DNA from 4 places in the Streptomyces sp. NPDC058308 genome. Region 1 is predicted to be linked to each of the others. Evidence: riboswitches for the same ligand, from Rfam matches in the RefSeq annotation. Region 1 holds a riboswitch; each other region holds the start of a gene.
What was found. Region 1 has a riboswitch for cobalamin ahead of ACFVYL_RS04910 (ABC transporter substrate-binding protein). Riboswitches for the same ligand answer to the same signal wherever they lie in the genome.

Region 1 (5,561 bases):
CGTACCCCTTGAGCTCCTTCAGCGTGAAGCCGGAGAAGATCTGCGCGGCCCAGGGGTAGGAGACCTGGTCGTCCACGTCGCACAGCCGCAGGTAGTAGCTGTAGAGGCTCTCCTTGTGACCGGGCTTGTCCTTGAAGGGGATGATCTTCAGGGACGGGTCCATCGTCTTGCGGGTGAGGACGCCCTTCATCTCCAGGAACGGCAGCAGCGCCTCTTCGAGGTCGCCTCGGTACGTGGTGTTGTCCGCGTCGAAGACCGCGTACGCGCCCTTGTGGTCGTTCTTCGCGATGACCTTGCCGAGCTGCTTCGCCACGGGCTTCGGCCAGTGCGACAGCTCGCGGGCGGTGGCCGCCGAGGTGTCGGCGGCGCTCGCCTCGCCCGTCGGCCACAGCGCGCTGCCCGCGAGGACGGCGGCGGCCAGCGCGCCCGTGGTGCCGATGACGGCCAGCTTGCTCTTTGCCCGTACTGCCATGGTGTGACGTCCCTGCCGTTCCTGAGAGCGATGCGCGGCCCCGTCCGGAGCGGCGGGCAATGCTATGGGGATCGGCGGCCATTTCCCATGATCGAAGTCACCGCGCCCGGGGGGCATGGGGAAAGTGAACCCGGGTAGCGGAGGGGGACGCCCGGCCCGCCCCGGCCCGCCGTCGTCACCGCGACCGCTCGGGACCCACCGCGCATACTGGTTTCCATGGGCTCCCGTGAGTTCGTCAGGGCCGCGCCGCGGCTCGACGGCATGGTCGTCTCCGCGGTCGGCTACCGCACCGCGGGACAGCGCCCCGCACTGCACCGGGGCCTGCCCTCGCCGTATCTGACGGTGATCTTCTCGCTGGACGGGCCCATCGCCACCGGCGCCACCCCCGACCGGGCGACAGGACCGGACGCGGCACGCACCGAGATCGTGGTGGGCGGCCTGCACCAGAGCCCGGCGTACGTCGTACAGCCCGAGCACGAGGCGGGCATCCAGCTCGCCGTGCATCCCCTGGCGGCCCGGGCCCTCCTCGGTGTGCCCGCCGCTGGCCTGACCGGACAGCTCGTCGTCGACGGCACCGACGTGTTCGGCGACCGCGCCGCCGACGTCCGGGAGCGGTTGTGCGAGCTGGACACCTGGGCGGACCGGTTCGCCCACCTCTCCGCCTACCTGCGCCGGCTCGCGTCCGACGACCGCGCCGCGGGGTCCGTCCGCCCCGAGGTCGCCGAGGCCTGGGCCTGGCTGGCCCGGCACCGCGGCGCGGGCACCCTGGGCGGCCTGTCCCGGCACGTCGCGCTCAGCGAGCGCCGGCTGACCGCGCTGTTCCGCGCCGAGACCGGGCTGAGCCCCAAGCAGGCGGCGCGCCTCATGCGCTTCCAGCACGCCAAGGCCACCGTGGTCCGCGCCGTCGCGGCGGGCGCCCCGCCGGACCTCGCCCGGGTCGCGGCCGACACCGGCTATTACGACCACTCGCACCTCGTCCGCGACTTCCGGCAGTACACCGGGGCGAGCCCCACCCACTGGCTGGCCGAAGAGTGCCGGAATATCCAAGCCGGGGCGCACGGCAAGGGCGAAGACTCGAAGACATGAACACCACACCGCACACCACATCCAACCCGAACTCCGAGCCGACCCCCGCCGCGGGTGAGCACCTCGCCACACCCCCTCCCGCCGTCTGGCCGGGCGTGCAGGCCCAGGACGCCCCCGCGCTGATCGATTTCCTCGTCGACACCGTCGGCTTCCTGCGCACCGCCGTCTACGAGGACGGGGGCCGCGTCGCCCACGCCCAGCTCGACTGGCCCGAGGGCGGCGGCGTCATGCTCGGCTCGTACGACCCGGAGGCCGCGGCCACCTGCGGCAAACCCGGCACCGCGGGCGCCTACGTCGTCACCGCCCAGGTGGACGACCTGTACCGCCGCCTCACCGGGGCGGGCGTGAAGATCACCGCCGAGATCGAGGACAAGCCGTACGGCAGCCGCGAATTCGGCATCGAGGACCCGGAGGGAAACCGCTGGTCGTTCGGCACCTACCGCGGCGAGCCGAGGCCCGCGCCGACCACGTGAGGGCGTGTGACAGGTGCGTGATAACTTGCGCAAGCCAGTCAAACCCACACCTGGGCCAGGGAATCCGGTGCGAATCCGGAACTGACGCGCAGCGGTGAGGGGGACGGGCGGGGCCACGGCCACTGGATGTCTCCGGACGCCCGGGAAGGCGCCCCGCCCGGTCGATCCCGAGTCCGAAGACCTGCTGGCGCCTCCGCTCGCACACCGGGCGACGGAGGTCGTGACGCAGGCCAGGCTCCGCGTATGAGCCGTGAGACTTGAAGGATCACGTGTCCTCGACAGCCCGTATATCCGCCCTCCTCTGTGCCGGTCTGCTCGCGCTCACCGCGTGCGGCGACGGCTCCGCACAGAACTCCGCGCACTCCGGGGGCGGGAGCGCCGACGGCTATCCGGTCACGGTCGCCTCCTGCGGCAAGGAGGCGAAGGTCACGGCGCCGCCGCGGCGGGCCGTCTCCCTCGACCAGGGCTCCACGGAGATCCTGCTCTCCCTCGGCCTCGCCGACCGGATGGCCGGCACCGGCACCTGGACCGACCCGGTCCTGAAGAACCTGGCGAAGGACAACGCGAAGGTGGAGCGCCTCGCCGACCGCTACCCGTCGCTGGAGAAGGTCCTCGCCAAGGAGCCGGACTTCGTCAGCGCCTCCTTCCTCTACACGGTCGGCAAGGGCGGGGTCGCCGACCGTACGAAGTTCACCGAGCTCGGCGTGCCCGTCTACGTCTCGCCCACCGACTGCGCGGGCAAGGACAACGACGGCGCGGGCGACGGCAAGCGCGTGAAGACCCTCACCATGGACAGCGTCTACGGCGAGGTGCGCGACCTCGCGAAGGTCTTCGGCGTGGAGAAGCGCGGCGAGAAGCTGATCGCCGGCATGAAGAACCGCGTCACGGCGGCCACGAAGGACATCGACGCCTCCGACGCGCGCCTCATGTACTGGTTCGCCAACTCCGACGCCCCGTACATGGCGGGCTGCTGCGGCGCCCCCGGCATCATCACCCGCGAACTCGGCGCGAAGAACGTCTTCGACGACACCCGCGAGGAGTGGCCCCAGATCAACTGGGAGACCGTCGCCGACCGCGACCCCGACGTCATCGTCCTCGGCGACCTCACGCGCAAGTCGCAGTCGGCCGAGAGCGCCGCCGCGAAGATCAAGTTCCTGGAGTCCAACCCGGCGACGAAGAACCTGACCGCCGTGAAGAAGAAGCGGTACGTGCTGCTCAGCGGCCAGGCCATGAATCCCACGATCCGCACGGTCGACGGCATCGAACAGGTCGCGGCCGCGCTGCGGAAGTTCGGACTCGTCACGTGAAGCGGGCCGCGGCGAGCGGGGCCACGGGCACGGGCGCGGACACGGGCGCGGACACGGACACGGACACGGGCGCGGGGGCGGGCACGGCGGAGGCCGCGCCCGGCGCCGCCGTACTCCCGGAACCCGGGCAGGGTCCGCGCGGGGGATGGCGCCCGAGCCTGCGCGGGGGTCTGCGCCTGAGCCTGCGCGGAGGTCTGCGCGGGGGTCTGCGCCTGAGCCTGCGCGGAGGTCTGCGCGGGGGTCTGCGCCTGAGCCTGCGCGGGGGTCTGCGCCTGAGCCTGCTCTGGGCGATCGGCGTCGCCGCGCTCCTCCTCTCCGTGTCCGTGGCGGTCACCATCGGCCCCGCGGACATCTCCGTGCCCGACGTGTGGTCGACCGTCGCCGCCCACCTCGGCTGGGGCGAGACCCCCCTCACCCCGATCAGGGACGGCATCGTCTGGAACCTGCGGATGCCGCGCACCCTGCTCGCCGCGGTCTGCGGCGCGGGCCTCGCCGTCTGCGGGGCGGTCATGCAGTCCCTGCTCCGCAACCCCCTCGCGGACCCCTTCGTGCTCGGGGTGTCGTCAGGGGCGTCCACGGGAGCGGTCGCGGTCGTCGTCCTCGGGGTCGGCGGGGGAGCGGTCTCGGTCTCGGCGGGCGCCTTCGCCGGGGCGGTCTGCTCCTTCGCCCTGGTCCTTCTCCTGAGCCACACGCTGGGCGACACCACGGACCGGGTCGTGCTGTCCGGCGTCGCGGCCATGCAGCTCTTCTCCGCGCTGACCTCGTTCGTGGTGCTCACGGCGGGCGACGCGGAGACCACCCGCGGCGTGCTGTTCTGGCTCCTCGGCTCGCTCAGCGGGATCGGCTGGACGGACGTGTGGCTGTGCGCCGGGGTGCTCGCGGTGACGCTGCTCGTCTGCCTCACCCACGCCCGTACGCTCGACGCGTTCGCGTTCGGCCAGGAGGCGGCCGCGACGCTGGGCGTCCGGGTGGCCCGCACCCGGCTCGTGCTGCTCTGCACGACGGCCCTGCTGACCGCGGCCCTGGTCAGCTCGGCGGGCGCCATCGGCTTCGTCGGCCTGGTCCTGCCGCACGCGGCCCGCGCGTTCGTCGGTTCCGGGCACGCCCGGCTGCTCCCGGTCACGGCGCTCGCCGGCGCGGTCTTCCTGGTCTGGGTGGACACGCTGGCCCGCACGGCCCTGGACCCGCAGGAGGTCCCGGTCGGCGTGGTGACCTCGCTCATCGGCGTACCGGCGTTCGTGGCGGTCCTCTACCGGACGCGGCGGGTGGCATGACGCACGAAGAGGGTGTCATGACGTACGAGGAGGGTGTCATGACGTACGAGGAAGGTGTCATGACCCACGACCCGATCCCCGCGGACGCGGCGGGCCTGCGCGCCGACCGCGTCAGCCGGGAGGCGGGCGGCCGTCTCGTCGTCGACGGCGTCAGCCTCGCCCCGCCCGCGGGCGCCACCGTGGGACTCCTCGGCCCCAACGGATCCGGCAAGTCCACGCTCCTGCGCATCCTCGCGGGCGTCCTCGCCCCGGCCTCGGGCATCGTCACCCTGGACGGCCGCTCGCTGACGGACACGGGCCGCCGGGCGGTGGCGCGCCGGATCGCCGTGGTCGAACAACACGCTTCGACACAGGTGGAGTTGACCGTACGAGACGTCGTACGGCTCGGCCGTATCCCGCACCGTCGGGCATGGTCGGCCCCCACGCCCCACGACGAGCGGGCGGTACGTGACGCACTGGCGCGCACCGGACTCACCGAACGCGCCGCCCAGGCCTGGCACACCCTCTCCGGAGGCGAACGCCAGCGCGTCCAGATCGCCCGCGCGCTCGCCCAGGAGCCCCGCGAGCTCCTCCTCGACGAGCCGACCAACCACCTGGACATCCAGCACCAGTTGGACCTGCTTTCCCTGGTGGCGGAGCTCCCGGTGACCAGCGTGATCGCGCTGCACGACCTCAACCTGGCGGCGATGTTCTGCGACCACCTGCTCGTCCTGCGGGAGGGCACGGCGTACGCGACGGGAACCCCGGCCGAGGTGATCACCGAGGAGCTGATCGCCGAGGTCTACGGAGTGCGGGCGGTGGTGACGCCGGGGGAGGAGGACGGCGACCCACCGGGCGGCCGCCCTTCGGTGAGGTTCCTGCGGAGCTGAGCCGCCGGACCAGGCCAGACGCGCGGGAATGGCCCTTAACGAGGGCCTGTCGGCCGCCTTAGGTTCACGGGAAGGGCCTA
Region 2 (5,561 bases), on a different contig from region 1:
GACCCCGGGGCCACCCGCCTGAAGGAAGCGCCGTACGTGGAGTCGAAGGTGACCGCGCCCGCCGGGCTCTTCGCGACCCGCGAGGAGAAGCGGGAGGCCCTGGAGTCTGCGGACGGACAGCGCACCACCACCGGGCCGGGGGCGTCCTCGTGACGGCGCTGCTGCTGCGGGGCCTGCGCTGGATGCGCTGGTACTTCAGGGAGTTGACCGACGAGTCGGGGTACGAGCGGTACGTGGCTCATATCCGCAAGGACCATCCCACCGCAACCGTCCCCAGCCGTCGCGCATTTGAGCGCATGCGGACAGACCGGCAGGAGTCGGACCCCCGCCAGGGGTTCCGCTGCTGCTGAGCAGGGACATTCATCTGTCCGTTATCCGGACGGGGGTTCCATACCGCGAGACTGTGGCTTAGATTTCCCGCACGTTAAGCATGGGATAAGTGAGGGAACGGAGCCGCGATATGTCAGATGCGCCTGAAGTGAACAGACCGGTCGTCACGCCGGTCCGCGTGGTCGTCGCCCTCTGCCTCGTCGCGCCCTTCGTGGCGATGCTGTGGGTGAGCTCCTACGCCAAGGTCGACCCGACACTCATCGGCATTCCGTTCTTCTACTGGTACCAGATGCTGTGGGTGCTCATCTCCACGGCGCTGACGATGATCGCGTACAAGCTGTGGCAGCGTGACCAGCGCGCCCGCAAGGCCGAGCAGGCCCACGGGGGTGCCGGACAGTGACCACACTCGCATCGGGGACGGGCGGCGTGAACGGCATCGCCCTGGCCGTCTTCATCTTCTTCTTCGTGGCCGTCACGGCGATGGGCTTCCTGGCCGCGCGCTGGCGCAAGGCCGAGACCGAGAGCCTGGACGAATGGGGCCTGGGCGGCCGATCGTTCGGCACCTGGGTCACCTGGTTCCTGCTCGGCGGCGACCTCTACACGGCGTACACCTTCGTGGCCGTCCCCGCGGCCATCTACGCGGCGGGCGCGGCCGGCTTCTTCGCGGTGCCGTACACGATCCTCGTCTACCCGCTGATCTTCACCTTCCTGCCGCGTCTCTGGTCGGTCTCGCACAAGCACGGATACGTGACGACGTCCGACTTCGTGCGCGGGCGGTTCGGCTCCAAGGGGCTCTCGCTGGCCGTCGCGGTCACCGGCATCCTCGCCACGATGCCGTACATCGCGCTCCAACTGGTCGGCATCCAGGCCGTGCTCGACGTCATGGGCGTCGGCGGCGGCCCCGACACCAACTGGTTCGTCAAGGACCTGCCGCTCCTCATCGCGTTCGCGGTGCTCGCCGCGTACACGTACTCGTCCGGTCTGCGCGCGCCCGCGCTGATCGCGTTCGTGAAGGACGGCCTGATCTATCTCGTCATCGCCGTCGCGATCATCTACATCCCGATCAAGCTCGGCGGGTTCGACGAGATCTTCCGGGCGGCGAGCGACAAGTTCTCGGCGACGAACGAGGCGGCGGGCAAGCCCGTCGCGGGCCTCGCGCCGGGCGAGGCCGGGCAGTGGACGTACGCGACGCTGGCCCTCGGCTCCGCGCTCGCGCTGTTCATGTACCCGCACTCGATCACGGCGACGCTCTCCTCCAAGAGCCGCAACGTGATCCGCCGCAACACCACGATCCTGCCGCTCTACTCGCTGATGCTCGGCCTGCTCGCGCTGCTCGGGTTCATGGCGATCGCCGCCGGGGTGAAGGTGGAGAACGGTCAGCTGGCGATTCCGCAGCTGTTCGAGAACATGTTCCCCGACTGGTTCACGGGCGTCGCGTTCGCCGCCATCGGCATCGGCGCGCTCGTCCCCGCGGCGATCATGTCGATCGCGGCCGCGAATCTCTTCACCCGCAACATCTACAAGGACTTCCTCAAGCCGGACGCGACACCGCAGCAGGAGATGAAGGTCTCCAAGCTGGTCTCGCTCCTGGTGAAGGTCGGCGCCCTCGCCTTCGTCCTCACCATGGACAAGACGGTCGCGATCAACTTCCAGCTGCTCGGTGGCATCTGGATCCTGCAGACGATGCCCGCGCTGGTCGGCGGCCTGTTCACCCGGTGGTTCCACCGCTGGGCGCTGCTCGCGGGCTGGGCGGTCGGCATGGCCTACGGAACGCTCGCCGCGTACGGCGTCGCCTCGCCGACCCAGAAGCACTTCGGCGGCTCGTCCGACGAGATCCCCGGCATCGGCGAGATCGGCTACATCGGCCTGACGGCGTTCGTCCTGAACGTGGTCGTGACCGTGGTCCTCACCTTCGTCCTGAAGGCGCTCAAGGCCCCCGACGGCGTCGACGAGACGTCCCCGGAGGACTACACGGCCGACGCGGGCGACCCCGGCGTCATAGAGGAACTGCCGAAGGCGACGGCGGGCGCCGGACACTGAGAGCCTGTGTCATAACCCGCTGCGCACAGCGGCAAAGGGCCGCCGGAAATCCGGAGGCCCTTTGTCGTACCCGTGTTGCACACTGCGCCGCATGGACATCACGATCAGGCGGGCACGGCCCGAGGAGTACGGGGCGCTGGGTGATCTCACCGCGCGGGCCTATCTCGAAGACGGACACCTGGACTTCGGGGCGGAGGACCGCTATCTGCCCGTACTGCGGGACGTGGCGGGGCGCGCGGCGCACGCCGAGATCCTGGTGGCCGCGGCGGACGACACGACGGCAGGCGGGCTGCTCGGCGGCGTGACCTTCGTGCCGTCCTGCGGCCCCGTGGCCGACATCGCGCGGGAGGGCGAGTCGGAGATCCGCATGCTGGCGGTCTCGCCCGGGGCGCGCGGCCGCGGTGTGGGCGAACTCCTGGTGCGCGCCTGCGTCCAGCGGTCCAGGGACGCGGGCAGGGACCGGCTCGTGCTGTCCTCCTCGCCCTCGATGCGGACCGCCCACCGGCTCTACGAACGCCTCGGCTTCGCACGGACCCCGGAGCGCGACTGGTCCCCGGTCCCCGGCCTCCCACTGCTCACCTACGCGTTGACACTCTAGGTCCTGTCGTCAAACTCGCGTCGTTCGCCCGGAGGGCGGCCTCGCGGCGTCTGGTGCGTGCGATCGCAAGGCGGAGGGTCATCCCGGTACTGGGCGTACCGGGATGAGCCCGACAACGCGGCGAGCGTGCGTGCCAGGCGTCGCGAGGCAGACGGGAGTTTGACGACAGGGCCTAGGGGCCACTGTCCGAGCCCGCCGCGCGATCCGACACAAGATGTAGGCCTGCTTCAGCAGCGCGACACAAGATGTATGCTCGTGCTCGCTGTCGCCGCAGGGGAATCCGGTGCAAGTCCGGAACTGTCCCGCAACGGTAGACGTGTACGCATTTGTCGTGCGCGGAGTCCGAAGACCTGCCGGCAGTGCACCCGAGTCGTCCGGCCCGGGTGCCGACCGTCCGGGCCTCGTGGAATGGGCCGGTGGACGCGGTACGCCGCCCTGCCCGGGTGCGCCCGTGTGTGCCGATCCCTCCCCAGGCCCAGAGCCGAGCGAGGGAGAGCCCCACGTGACCATCGCGCCCGCCGAACCTGCGTCAGCGCTGGCACCGCAGCCCACCGACAGCGCTGAGGGTACCGACGCGCCGGGGACCGCGCTGCTGCGCACCCTGACCGACCTCACCGCCGACCTCCCCGACGCCGACCCCGGCCGGGTGGCGGCCGCCGCGCTGCGCGGCCGGTCGGCCAGGGCCGACGAGAGTGAGCTCCGGGAGCTCGCGACCGAGGCGGCCGCGGGGCTCATCTCCGAGGACCCTACGTACTCGAAGCTCGCCGCCCGGCTGCTCTCCCTCTCCATCGCCGCCGAGGCCGCCTCGCAGGGCGTGCGCTCCTTCACCGAGTCGATCGCGGTCGGCCACCGCGAGGGCCTGATCGCCGACCGCACCGCCGCGTTCGTGACCGCGCACGCCGCCCGGCTCGACGCGCTCGTGGAGAGCGCGCTCGCGGACGGCGCCGACTTCCGCTTCGGCTACTTCGGCCTGCGCACGCTGCACAGCCGCTACCTGCTGCGCCACCCGATCACCCGGCAGGTCATCGAGACGCCGCAGCACTTCATGCTGCGCGTCGCGAGCGGCCTGGCGGAGACCGACTGGGACACGGCGGCGGACAGCAGCCGCGCGGTCGGCGAAGTCGCCTCGCTGTACGGGCTGATGAGCCGCCTGGACTACCTGCCGTCCTCGCCGACGCTCTTCAACTCCGGCACCCGCCACCCGCAGATGTCCTCCTGCTACCTCCTCGACTCCCCGCTGGACGAGCTCGACTCGATCTACGACCGCTACCACCAGGTCGCGCGGCTCTCCAAGCACGCGGGCGGCATCGGCCTCTCGTACTCCCGCATCCGTTCGCGCGGTTCGCTGATCCGCGGCACGAACGGGCACTCCAACGGCATCGTGCCGTTCCTGAAGACGCTGGACGCCTCGGTGGCCGCGGTGAACCAGGGCGGGCGGCGCAAGGGCGCGGCCGCGGTCTACCTGGAGACCTGGCACTTTGACATCGAGGAGTTCCTGGAGCTGCGCGACAACACCGGCGAGGACCAGCGGCGCACGCACAACCTCAACCTCGCGCACTGGATCCCGGACGAGTTCATGCGCCGCGTCGCCGCCGACCGGGAGTGGTCGCTGTTCTCGCCGTCCGACGTGCCCGAGCTCGTCGACCTGTGGGGCGAGGAGTTCGACGCCGCCTACCGCCGGGCGGAGGCCGCAGGACTCGCCAGGAAGACGATGTCGGCCCGCGACCTCTACGGCCGCATGATGCGCACCCTCGCGCAGACCGGCAACGGCTGGATGACCTTCAAGGACGCCGCCAACCGCACCGCGAACCAGACCGCCGAGCCCGGCCACACCGTGCACTCCTCCAACCTCTGCACGGAGATCCTGGAGGTGACGGACGACGGCGAGACGGCCGTCTGCAACCTCGGCTCGGTGAACCTCGGCGCGTTCGTGGAGAACGGCGACCTCGCGTGGGACCGTCTCGACGAGACCGTCCGGACCGCCGTCACCTTCCTCGACCGCGTCGTCGACATCAACTTCTACCCGACCGAGCAGGCGGGCCGCTCCAACGCCAGGTGGCGCCCGGTGGGCCTCGGCGCGATGGGACTTCAGGACGTCTTCTTCCAGCTGAAGCTTCCCTTCGACTCCCCCGAGGCGCGGGCGCTCTCCACCCGTATCGCCGAGCGCATCATGCTCGCCGCGTACGAGACCTCCGCCGACCTCGCCGAGCGCAGCGGCCCGCTGCCCGCCTGGGAGAAGACCCGCACCGCGCGCGGCGTCCTGCACCCCGACCACTACGACGTCGAGCTGACATGGCCCGAGCGCTGGGCGGCGCTGCGGGAACGCATCGCCGCGACCGGCATGCGCAATTCGCTGCTGCTCGCCATCGCGCCGACCGCCACCATCGCGTCCATCGCGGGTGTCTACGAGTGCATCGAGCCGCAGGTCTCCAACCTCTTCAAGCGCGAGACCCTGTCCGGCGAGTTCCTCCAGGTCAACGCCTATCTGGTGGAGGATCTCAAGCGGCTCGGGAGGTGGGACGCGCAGAGCCGCGAGGCGCTGCGCGAGGCCAGCGGCTCGGTCCAGGGATTCGACTGGATCCCCGCGGAGGTG
Region 3 (5,561 bases), on a different contig from region 1:
AACTCCTCCGCGGTGCGCGGGCCCTCGCCCGTACCGACCGCCAGGCCGTGCGTGCGCAGGAGCTCCCCGACGGCGATCCCCCACGGCAGGTGGAGCCCGGCCTGCGCCAGCAGGTCCCGCCGGCCCAGCATCTCGGCGACCGGCCCGGTCCGCACCCCGGCGGGGGTGAGCAGCGCCGCGTCGTCGGCCCAGCGCAGCGCCAGGTCCACGTCGTGGGTCGCCATGACCACGGTCGTCCCGGCGTCCCGCAGCCTCTGCAGCGTGGCGAGGAGGCGCTCCTGGCCGTCGGGGTCGAGGCCCGCGGTCGGCTCGTCGAGGACGAGGACGCGGGGGCGCATCGCCACGGCGCCGGCGATGGCGGTCCGTTTGCGCTGGCCGTAGGAGAGCAGGTGGGTCGGGCGGTCGGCCAGCGCCACGATGTCGAGTGCGGCGAGCGCCTCGGCGACCCGCGCCCGGACCTCGGCGTCGGGCAGGCCGAGGTTCAGCGGGCCGAACGACACGTCCTGCTCGACGGAGGCCGCGAACAGCTGGTCGTCCGGGTCCTGGACGACCAGCTGGACGGTGGTGCGCAGCCGGGTCAGGCCCTTGCGGTCGTACCTCACGGGGACCCCTTCGAGCGTCAGCCCGCCCGCGGCGGGGCGCAGTCCCCCGCTGAGCAGCCGCATGAGGGTGGTCTTGCCGCTGCCGTTGCGTCCCAGCAGGGCGAGGGCGCGGCCCGCGACGACGTCGAAGTCCAGGCCTTCGAGCACGGTGGGCCCGTCCTCGTAGGCGTAGGACGCGCCGCGCAGGGCGACCAGGGGCTCGCTCGGCCCGCCGCGGGCGACCGGCTCGCGAAGAGCCCTCGGCTCGGTCATGGAAGGAACCTTTCCAGTGCGAGGGTGAGGGCCACGAGGCCCGCGAGGAGCACCGCGGCCGCGGCCACGAAGCGCCGTGAGATCCGGGCGTCGGGCACGAGGACCCGCAGCGTGCCGTCGTAGCCGCGTCCGGCGAGCCCGGCCTGCAGCCGGCCCGCCCGGTCGAAGGCCCGCACGAACGCGGTGGCGCCGAGACCGGCGAGGGAGCGCCAGGTGGCCGCGCGGGTGGTGTGGCCGAGCCGGGCGGCCTGCGCCTGACGGATCCGGCTCATGGAGTCCAGGAGCAGGAAACTCATCCGGTACGTGACGAGTGCGACGTCCACGACCGGTGCGGGCACGCCCGCCTTCACCAGCCGCGGCAGCAGGTCCGACATCGGCGTGGTGAAGGCGAACAGGAGCACCCCGAGCGAGGCGGCGGAGGTCCGCAGGAGCAGGCCGCCCGCGCGCGCCGGACCGCCGTCGGCGAGCGTCACGAACCCGTCGGGGCTGCCGAGTTGGACGAGCAGGGTCAGGGCGCTCGTGACGCAGAAGCCGAGCGGCACACGGTAGGCCCGCCACAGCTTGCGGGGCGGTACGCCTGCGGGCCCGAGCAGCAGGACGAGCGCCGCGAGGACCACCAGGGCGGCGCCCGGCCAGGGCGGCAGGGAGATGGCGAGGACGGTGAGGCCGAGCCCGAGTACGGCCTTGTCCACGGGGTGTCGGCGGCGCCAGCGGCTGCTGTGCGCCGCCGCGTCGATGGGCAGCACGCCGGGTCAGACCTGCTCGGTCTCGGGCCGCTTGTCCGCCGCGTCGGCCAGCGTTTCAGCCGGCGTTCCGGTCGGCGAACCGGTCGGTGAACCGGACCGCTCGCCCTGCTCCAGCATCTGCTCGGCGCCCTGGCGGCGCCCCTTGCGCAGCCCGAAGTAGTACGCGAGCACACCGGCACCCATGGCCGCCTGCAGGGCGAAGAGCGCCGACTCGATCTCCCCGGAAGGGGGTTCGTACAGCGGGGAGAACCACGGTTCGTAGTCCGGCTCGATCTCGGTGATCGCCGTCTCGGCCTGCGCGTCGGCGCCGGTGAACGGCTCCTCCTTGTCGTCACCGAGCCCGAGTGCCAGGGGCAGCACCGCGAGCGCGGCGACGACCACGAGCAGCAGAATGTTGATCTTCGCGTTCCGGCTCATCAGGCGTTGGCCCCCGTCTCCGTCTTGGCCGTCGGCACGGTCGGGCTGCCCTGCAGCAGCACGCCGAGCCGGGTGAGCTCGCCCTTGCTGGACTGCACGAGCAGCCGCATCACCAGGACGGTGAGCAGTCCTTCGCTGACCGCGAGCGGGATCTGGGTGACGGCGAAGATGCCGCCGAACTTGCCCAGGGCGCCCAGGAATCCGCTGCTGGGGTCGGGGAACGCCAGTGCCAGCTGAACGCTGGTGACGCAGTAGGTGGACAGGTCGGCGACGAACGCCCCGAAGAACACGGCGACCATGAGCGGCACGTCGTACCGCTTGAGGAGCCGGTAGACCGCGTATCCCGCCCAGGGCCCGACGATCGCCATCGAGAACACGTTGGCGCCCAGGGTGGTGAGCCCGCCGTGGGCGAGCAGCAGGGCCTGGAAGAGCAGGGTGATGGTGCCGAGCACCGTCATGATGGGCGGCCGGAACAGGATCGCTCCGAGGCCGGTGCCCGTCGGGTGCGAGCAACTGCCCGTGACGGACGGGATCTTCAGCGCGGAAAGGACGAATGTGAAGGCCCCGGAGGCGCCGAGGAGCAGGGTGCTCTCCGGGTGCTCCCTGACCTCACGGGTCAGGGAGCGGACTCCGTGGACGACGAACGGCGCGGACGCTACGCCCCAGGCGATCGCGTGCGCCGGTGGGAGGAAACCCTCGGCTATGTGCATGGCTCGGCAGACCCTCTCCAGCACCTCGTGGATGGACAACGCGCCTTGGCCGGTCTCCTGGCTGACGGGTCGTACCGACCGGACTCCGCCTTCCCGGGTACGTGAGTACCCAGTGGCTGCCGCGAGGGCTGGAGCCGGACTTCCCGATCACAGTGGCGAGGGCCGCACCGGCATCACACCGGATTTCCCGTGCACCAAGGCGTGGTGACATTAGTGCGCAACTGATCTGCTGACAACTTGCACCCCAGGTGCGGGGGTGTCACACGCGAGCGCGTATACCACCGCGTACGCCCCTGTTCAGCGGCCGTGTGCGACTGGTGGGGCCCCTGTTGGCCCGACGCTCGGCAGCGGGGGCGCCCACGGAACATCCGGGTAGGTTTGCGCGGTGACCTCGATTCAGACGCAGGGCCTCGCATCGATGAGCGACGAGGCGCGATTGCATTGGACGGCGCTACGGGGCACGGCTCGGCGGACGCCGGTGGTCATGCTCCATGGCGGTCCGGGGCTGCCGGACTATCTGGGCGAGGTCGCCTCCATGGTCGCGGACCTCGCGCCCGTGTACCGGTACGACCAGCGTGGCACCGGCCGGTCCCCTTGGGAGGGCCGCCATTGCCTGGCGCGGCACGTCGACGATCTCGCTGAGCTGCTCGACGCGTGGGACGCGCCGAGGGCCGTGCTGATCGGGCACTCGTACGGCACCGACCTTGCGAGCCGGTTCTGCCTGAAGCACCCCGGGCGGGTCGCCGGGATGCTGCTGATGTGCGGGCCGTTCGTCGGTGACTGGCGTACCGGCTACCGGGCGGAGCGCGGCCGCCGCATGTCCGCGGCGCGGCGGGAGCGGCTCCGCGCACTGGAGGAACTGCCGGGCCGCACGGAGGAGCAGGAAGTCGAGTTGCTCACCCTGTCCTGGTTCACCGACCACGCCGATCCCGGACGCGGATGGGCCTGGGCCGCGCAGAGCGCCCGGCGGCGGCGCCCGGTCAACTGGGCGATGAACGGTGACCTCGGCAGGGAAGGCCGCGCGGACCCGCTCGACGAACATCTCGACGACCTGTCCGCGCGCCTGCCCGCGCGAACGGAGCTCCTCGGTGGGACCGACGATCCGCGCCCTCTGTCATCACTCGCTTCACTGGCGCTCCGGCTCGGTCTTCCACTGACGCGGATCGAGGGCGCCGGGCACGAACCCTGGTTGGAGCGGCCCGACGCCGTGCGCGCGCACCTCCGACGATTCGTGCGGGGTGCGGCGCACCCGAAGCCTGCGGAAGCGGGCTCCGGCACCCACCAGCGGAAGGACGTCCAGTGACCACGCGCGTGCTGCTCGTCGCGCCTGCCCTGACCGCCGCGGCGCGGCGCGGCGTGTTCGGCGACGGCGAGCCCCTCGACCCGGCCGGCGCGGCACAGACGCGTCGGGCGGCCGGAACCCTGCCCACGGGATGCCAGGTCCTCGTCTCCCCCGGCGCGCGCTGTGCGCAGACCGCCGACGCACTCGGCCTCGGGGCGCGCCTGGAGGCACCCTCTCTGGCCGGTCTCGACCCGGGCAGGTGGCGCGGCAGGTCGCTGGAGGAAGTGAGTGCCGCGGAACCGCAGGCGGTGGGCCGTTGGCTGACCGAGCCGGAGGCCGCGGCTCCGGGCGGAGAGTCCGTGGCGGACGTGTGCTCGCGTGTGGCCGAGTGGCTGGACGCGCTCCGGGCGGACACCCCGTCCGGACGCGTCGTCGCCGTTGTGGAGCCCGAGGTGGTGCGGGCGGCGGCCGTCCATGCGACGGGGGCGCCGCTGTCCGCCTTCTGGCGGTTCGATGTCCTGCCGTTGTCGACGACGGAACTCAGCGGACGCTCCGGACGCTGGAACATGCGGCTCGGCTGCCCGCTCGGTGCCGCGTGACGCGCTCGGTCCAGCGGCACTGGTCAGGGTGGCGGGCCAGCAGCACGGCCCCGCGACGACGAGACGGCCCCCCGACGAGTACGCGCAACTGATCGCGAGCCGTCGGCAGATCGGGGTGTCCGGGCACTCCGCCGCCCTACCGGTCCGCCGCGACCGGCTTCCCGGGCGTGGGCGCCGCGGGCTTCGGCAGCAGCAGGCGCTGCGCCAACTCCCCGAAGATCAGCCCGAAGGCACCCCACAGCGTGGCCTGCATGGCGAGGGCGGAGAGCCGGAAACGCCAGAGCAGGGCGGCCGGGAAATGCTCGGGAACGTCATTGATCACGGGCAGGAACTCGTAGGCCAGTCCAATGGCCACGGCGAAACCGAGCACGGCCACGACGGTCGCGTACCAGGCACCGAGCGCGGGCACAAGCCGCTTGCCCAGCAGGGTCGCGGCGATCGCGAGGAGCACGCTGAGCACCATCATCAGCAGATACAGGGAGGTGCGCTTGCCGATGGTGTCGGGGTTGCCGACAGCGGGCGGACTGGCCGGGTACTTCAGGAACGGCACGACGTACACGGCCAGCAGCGCGCAGCCCGAGAGCAGCAGCGCCGTCGCACGCGGGCCGAACCGGCCGACGCGGCCGAGGGCGAAGCTGTAGGCGAGCGCGGCGATGCCGCCGAAGGCGACCCCGTAGACGAGGACGCCGGTGGCGAGGCCGGCCGTGGACTGCAGGCTCCGGGAGACGAGTTCGACCTCGTCCCCGTGTGCGTGGCTCGCGTGGGCCTCTTCGAAGTCGATGGCGGCGTCGACGTTCGGCTCACCGAGCCAGTAGGCGATGACGAGGGCGAGCACGCCGGCCCCGAGACCGGCGAGCATGCCTCGAACGAGCAGGTTGCGTACGGTTGTCGAGTTCATGAGCGGGCCGAATTTCCCCTGGTGAGTGGCAGTCAGTGGCAGGGGAAGCCGAGCA
Region 4 (5,561 bases), on a different contig from region 1:
AGGTCGGAAAGCCGATACGGAGGTAGGCGAGCTCGACGAGTCCGTCGCCCAGTGACGCCTGCTCGAAGTCGATGAACCTGATGCCGTCGCGGGTGTGCATGTCGTTGCCGGGACAGGGGTCGCCGTGCAGCAGCGAGCGGCGGGGCGTGCGCGCCAGCCGGCCCACGAGGTCGGCCAAGGTGGCTGGAACGGTCGGCGGCACCTCGGCACCGAGCGTCCGGGCGAGCCGAAGGAAGGAGTCGATGTCGGCCTGGTCCGGGGCCGTCCAGGTGGGGAGGGTGCTCGCGGTGTCCGCGTCGGCGGCCGCGTGGAGCCGGGCCAGCGCGGTCGCGTACTCGATCACCCAGTCCGCACGCGGCGGCCCTTCCTCCAGGTGTTCCAGGACCAGGACCCGGTCGAGGGGGTCGGTGCCGAGGAGCGCCGGCACCACCGGCGGGTCGACGTGGGCCGCGAGCCGCAGCGCGGCGACCTCGCGCGCGTACCGGTCGGCGGCGTCCGGCCCTTCGACGAGCTGCTTGACCACCACAGGCGTGCCGGACAACTCGGCTCGCCACACCCGGGATCGCGGGCTGCTGGCCAGTTTGCGGGCCCGGCCGGGCACACCCAGCTCCGCCGTCAGTCTTTCCCCGAACGGTAACCGTGACTTCATGGCACGCATCCTCGCACGACGCGCCGATCCGGCCCCGCGCGGCGAGCGAGGGGCCGAATCGGCGCGGACCGTGCCGTGTCGTCAAGACGTGTCGTCAGGAAGCGGAGAGCTCCTCGCGGACCGTTCTGGCCGCCGCGACCAGGTTCTCCAGGGACGACCGTGTCTCGGGCCAGCCGCGCGTCTTCAGGCCGCAGTCCGGATTGACCCACAGCCGTTCGGCGGGGATCGCCTCGAGTCCCGTGCGCAACAGGGCCGCGGCCTCGTCGGCGCTCGGCACCCGCGGCGAGTGGATGTCGTACACGCCAGGACCCGCCTCCCGCGGATAGCCGTGCGCCGCGAGCTCCCGGGCGACCTGCATGTGGGAGCGGGCCGCCTCCAGGCTGATGACGTCGGCGTCGAGGTCGTCGATGGCCTGGACGATGTCACCGAACTCGGCGTAGCACATGTGCGTATGGATCTGCGTGTCCGGCCGCACCCCGCTCGTGGTGAGACGGAACGCCTCGGTCGCCCAGGCCAGATAGGCCGGGTGGTCGGCGGCGCGCAGCGGCAGCGTCTCGCGCAGCGCGGGCTCGTCGACCTGGATGACCGACGTCCCGGCCGCCTCCAGGCCGACGACCTCGTCGCGCAGGGCGAGGGCGACCTGGCGGGCGGTGTCCCCGAGCGGCTGGTCGTCACGGACGAAGGACCAGGCGAGCATGGTGACGGGGCCGGTGAGCATGCCCTTGACGGGGCGGCCGGTGAGCGACTGGGCGTATGTCGTCCAGCGCACCGTCATCGGCTCGGGCCGCGAAATGTCACCCGCGAGGATCGGCGGTCGCACATAGCGGGTGCCGTAGGACTGGACCCAGCCGTGCTGGGTGGCGAGGTACCCGGTGAGCTGCTCGGCGAAGTACTGCACCATGTCGTTGCGTTCGGGCTCGCCGTGCACCAGGACGTCGATGCCCGCCTTCTCCTGGAAGGAGATCACTTCCTGGATCTCGGCCTTGATGCGCTCCTCGTACCCGTCACCGTCGATCCGGCCGGCCCGCAAGTCGGCGCGGGCGGCCCGCAGTTCGCCGGTCTGCGGGAAGGAGCCGATGGTGGTCGTCGGGAGGAGCGGCAGGCCGAGGGCGGTGCGCTGGGCCGCCGCACGCTCCGCATACGGCTGGGAGCGGCGGGCGTCGGCCGCCGTCACGGCCCCGGTGCGGGCGCGGACGGCCGGGTCACGGGTGATGGGGGAGCCGGCCCGGGAAGCCAGATCGGCGCGGTTCGCGGCGAGTTGGGTGGAGATCGTGTCGGTGCCCTGGGCCAGGCCCCGTGCGAGCGTGACGATCTCGGTGGTCTTCTGGCGTGCGAAGGCCAGCCAGCGCAGGATCTGCGGCTCGATGTCCCGTTCGAGGGCCGCGTCGACGGGGACATGGAGCAGGGAGCAGGAGGCGGCCACGTCGACCCGGTCGGCCAGGCCGAGCAGCGTGCCGAGCGTGGTGAGGGACTTCTCCAGGTCGTTGACCCAGATGTTGCGTCCGTTGACGACGCCCGCCACCAGCCGCTTGCCGGGCAGCCCTCCGACGGCCGCGAGCGCGTCGAGGTTGGCGGCGGCCGCGTCGGTGAAGTCGAGTGCGAGGCCGTCGACCGGGGCCTTGGCGAGCACCGGAAGGGCGTCGCCGAGTCGGTCGAAGTACGAGGCGACCAGCAGTTTCGGCCGGTCGGTGAGGGCGCCGAGGTCGCGGTAGGCGCGCTCGGCCGCGTTGAGCTCGGCCGGCGTGCGGTCCTGGACGAGCGCGGGCTCGTCGAGCTGGACCCATTCGGCGCCCGCCGCGCGCAGGTCGGCGAGGACCTCGGCGTACACCGGCAGGAGGCGGTCGAGGAGGGTCAGCGGGTCGAAGTCGGCGGCCACCCCGGGGGCGGGCTTGGCCAGGAGGAGGTAGGTGACCGGGCCGACGAGGACGGGCCGCGCCGTCAGACCCAGCGCCCGGGCCTCCTTGAACTCGCCGACCTGCTTGGCGGAGTCGGCCCGGAACACCGTCCCGGGAGCCAACTCGGGGACCAGGTAGTGGTAGTTGGTGTCGAACCACTTCGTCATTTCCAGCGGCGCCACGTCCTGGGTGCCGCGCGCCATCGCGAAGTAGCCGTCGAGCGCGTCCGCGTCGACCGCGCGACGGTGCCGCTCGGGGAGGGCGCCGACCATGACGCTGGTGTCGAGGACGTGGTCGTAGTACGAGAAGTCGCCGGTCGGGACTTCGCCGATGCCGGCGTCGGCGAGTTCACGCCAGTTCGAGCGGCGGAGCTCGGCGGCGGCGTCCCGGAGGGCGTCCGCGGTGACGCGGCCCTTCCAGTAGCCCTCGATCGCCTTCTTGAGTTCCCGGTTGGCACCCTGGCGGGGGTAGCCGTACACGGTGGCCCGTACTGCCGCGGCTGCGGGCTTGGTGGTCACGGAGATCTCCTTCGCGAGATGAATCCCTGAGATCCCGGAGACGGGACGAGAGCGCGAAGGGTGGCAGCACCGGGCGGTTCGGGATCGCGTGGTCGACGCGGTCGTCCGTCCAGTGTGTACGCCGACCCGCCCTCGAGGTCACCGAGATATCCGCGCACGAATGGTTCGCACACGGACAGCGGGCAGGTCTTCGGACTCACGGGCCCGTCCAGCGCCTTCCTGAAGAAGGCGGTCGGACACCTACTGGCCGTCGCTTCCCAGGACCGGAGTGGCGGTCCCAGTGCATGTGACGGCGGTCGTTCCCGCTCACCGCTGCGGGGCAGTCCCGGATTCACACCGGGTTCCCTCTTGCGACGCTCCCGCCTGGCGGACGGGGCGAACCAGCTGTACGGATCACCATACGGGGCCACCCGCCGGTGGACCGCGTCGCGTTGGGCATTGGAAGGGTGAGGTGGAACACGTGAGGTGGGTGCTTCGCCGACGCGGCGGGCGGGAAGTGGAGGGCGGTGGCCCCCCGGGGGGAGCCCCCCCCCGAAAGGCACGGCCGACGCGCTCCCGCGCCGGGGCGGCCGTACCGTGGCTGCCATGTGCTGGAGCGAGACGGCCGACCTCGTCGCAGGCGCGGGCATCACGGCCGTGGGGGTCGCCTCCGTGACCCTGGCGGCCCGGCGCCCCCGTGACCTGCCGCTGGCCGCGCTGCCGCTCCTCCTGGGCCTCCACCAGATCATCGAGGCAGCCGTCTGGCACCACGACGGCGGCACCGGGCCCGCCACCGTTGCCTGGGCCGTCATCGCGCTCCCGCTCCTTCCGCTGTGGGTACCGGCGGCCGTGCTGTGCTCCGCGCCGCCGAGCGCTCGCCGCCGCCTCCTCGTGCCGCTGGCGGCGGGCATCGCAACGGCGGCGACGCTCACCTACGTGCTGGCGGCCCGCACCGTGACGGCCGGGATCCGGGGGCACACGGTCGGATACTCCCTTGGCCTGCCGCAGGCGCAGCTGATCGTCGCCGGCTACCTCCTCGCCACCATCGGCTCCCTGCTCTTGTCCGGCGACCGGGGCCTGGTCCTCTTCGGCGTCCTGGTCGCGGTCGGGGCCGCGGTCTCCGTCGTGCTGTGGCGGCAGGAGTACATCTCGACGTGGTGCGCGTTCGCCGCGGTGTGCTCGGTGGTCCTGCTGCGCTGGGTCGTAAGCCGCCGTCCGCCGCGCCGGGCGTCGCGACCCTGCGGAGATCCGTCAGAAGGGCCCTAACCCCGGCACTCCTGTTCCCGGCGACCGGCCCCGCTGAGGAGGTCGACGCGCTGGCCCGCCCCCTCTTTGAGGACGTAGAGGGTGCCGTCCCCGGGGGACCAGTCCCGTGGGACGAGGAAGGTGCGGTCTCCGGAGACGTGGAACAGGCGCAGACCCGCGTACTCGTACGCGTACTGGCTGCCCTTGTCGGTGACGCGCCGGAAACAACTGCCGCCGCCCCGGATCATCAAGTCCTTCTCGCTGAAGACGACGACCGCGGGGAAGTCGCTCCGGAGGGTCCGTTCGGTCAGGTCCGCGCGGCCGCGGCCGGCGATCGCCGCGTACGCCGACACGGCCCAGAACAGTGACAGGACGCAGACGAACAGCGTGAGCCCCCAGAGCCGCAGGTCCCGGCGCGTGCGCGTGCGGGCGTACGCGTTGAGCGCGAAGCCGCCGATCGCGGTGAGCGGCAGCAGCAGGTCGAACAGCCACGGGCTGAGCGGATACAGCGGTACGAGGACGACGGGCACGGCCCAGGCGAACCGGAGCACCCGGACGGCGCGGGCGAGCCGTTCCGGTTCGCCCGCCGCCCAGCGGAGCAGCCCGAGCACGCCGAGGGCCGCACCCGCGGCCAGCCAGGCGGGGAGATAGAGAGCGCCGACACTGCGCAACAGATAGTCGCTGGTGGAGAAGTGGAACACGGTGTCGCGCAGCCCGAGCGCCTTGGTCTCGGCGTCGGTGCTCGCCCAGCCGAAGTAGAACAGGACCGCGGTCAGAAGGGTGACGAGGGACCCGATGGCGCCGACGATCTCCACCCAGCCGACTCTGGGGTCGGCGGGGAGTGTGGGAGGAGGCGGTGGTGCGGGTGGGGCGGGCTCGGGTTCTGGGTCAGGCGGGGGGTTTGGGGGCGGAGCCGGGTCCGGGGCGGGTCCCGGCGCGGGTTCTGGCTCCGGTCCTGGTCTCGGTTCGGGGGGCGGGGGCCCGCTCATCGGGCGAACGCGTTCGCCGGGCCGAGGGAGCCGGGCGACCGCGATACGGACGACGGCGAAGACGACCGGGAGGTAGGTGGCGCGACGCCGCTCCAGTCGAGGGTGAACGCCGCCCGCCTGGCGACCCGGGCCCCGTTCTTCGTCACGAGCGTCACGTCGATCACTGTGGGCCGCAGGCCACCGAAGCCGTCAGGCCCCGGCAGGTCCACGGCGATCGATCCGTCCTTGCAGCACCTCGCCTTGTCCTCCTCGTCGCCGAAGGGCCGCAGGCTGACTGGGCCCGTCA

Region 2: it holds a riboswitch for cobalamin, as region 1 does, so the genes downstream of both, ACFVYL_RS13590 (ribonucleoside-diphosphate reductase subunit alpha) here and ACFVYL_RS04910 (ABC transporter substrate-binding protein) in region 1, are expected to answer to the same signal.
Region 3: it holds a riboswitch for cobalamin, as region 1 does, so the genes downstream of both, ACFVYL_RS30250 (energy-coupling factor ABC transporter permease) here and ACFVYL_RS04910 (ABC transporter substrate-binding protein) in region 1, are expected to answer to the same signal.
Region 4: it holds a riboswitch for cobalamin, as region 1 does, so the genes downstream of both, metE (5-methyltetrahydropteroyltriglutamate--homocysteine S-methyltransferase) here and ACFVYL_RS04910 (ABC transporter substrate-binding protein) in region 1, are expected to answer to the same signal.

What each region holds. Positions count from the first base shown of each region.
Region 1 covers NZ_JBHVZA010000002.1:504,687-510,247, reverse strand. The annotation lists gene ACFVYL_RS04925 (haloacid dehalogenase-like hydrolase) at 1-472, opposite strand, end outside; gene ACFVYL_RS04920 (helix-turn-helix domain-containing protein) at 689-1,558, shown strand; gene ACFVYL_RS04915 (VOC family protein) at 1,555-2,031, shown strand; cobalamin riboswitch at 2,050-2,235, shown strand; gene ACFVYL_RS04910 (ABC transporter substrate-binding protein) at 2,301-3,338, shown strand; gene ACFVYL_RS04905 (FecCD family ABC transporter permease) at 3,581-4,612, shown strand; gene ACFVYL_RS04900 (ABC transporter ATP-binding protein) at 4,672-5,481, shown strand.
Region 2 covers NZ_JBHVZA010000008.1:102,767-108,327, forward strand. The annotation lists gene ACFVYL_RS13565 (carbon starvation CstA family protein) at 1-153, shown strand, start outside; gene ACFVYL_RS13570 (YbdD/YjiX family protein) at 183-350, shown strand; gene ACFVYL_RS13575 (DUF3311 domain-containing protein) at 461-730, shown strand; gene mctP (monocarboxylate uptake permease MctP) at 727-2,370, shown strand; gene ACFVYL_RS13585 (GNAT family N-acetyltransferase) at 2,462-2,968, shown strand; cobalamin riboswitch at 3,205-3,341, shown strand; gene ACFVYL_RS13590 (ribonucleoside-diphosphate reductase subunit alpha) at 3,471-5,561, shown strand, end outside.
Region 3 covers NZ_JBHVZA010000027.1:77,298-82,858, reverse strand. The annotation lists gene ACFVYL_RS30265 (energy-coupling factor ABC transporter ATP-binding protein) at 1-854, opposite strand, end outside; gene cbiQ (cobalt ECF transporter T component CbiQ) at 851-1,600, opposite strand; gene ACFVYL_RS30255 (energy-coupling factor ABC transporter substrate-binding protein) at 1,607-2,017, opposite strand; gene ACFVYL_RS30250 (energy-coupling factor ABC transporter permease) at 2,017-2,727, opposite strand; cobalamin riboswitch at 2,757-2,941, opposite strand; gene ACFVYL_RS30245 (alpha/beta fold hydrolase) at 3,113-4,030, shown strand; gene ACFVYL_RS30240 (histidine phosphatase family protein) at 4,027-4,608, shown strand; gene ACFVYL_RS30235 (CbtA family protein) at 4,745-5,506, opposite strand; gene ACFVYL_RS30230 (CbtB-domain containing protein) at 5,539-5,561, opposite strand, start outside.
Region 4 covers NZ_JBHVZA010000009.1:96,320-101,880, forward strand. The annotation lists gene ACFVYL_RS14700 (phosphotransferase) at 1-649, opposite strand, end outside; gene metE (5-methyltetrahydropteroyltriglutamate--homocysteine S-methyltransferase) at 744-3,062, opposite strand; cobalamin riboswitch at 3,226-3,462, opposite strand; gene ACFVYL_RS14710 (DUF6629 family protein) at 3,648-4,307, shown strand; gene ACFVYL_RS14715 (hypothetical protein) at 4,304-5,101, opposite strand; gene ACFVYL_RS14720 (hypothetical protein) at 5,272-5,561, opposite strand, start outside.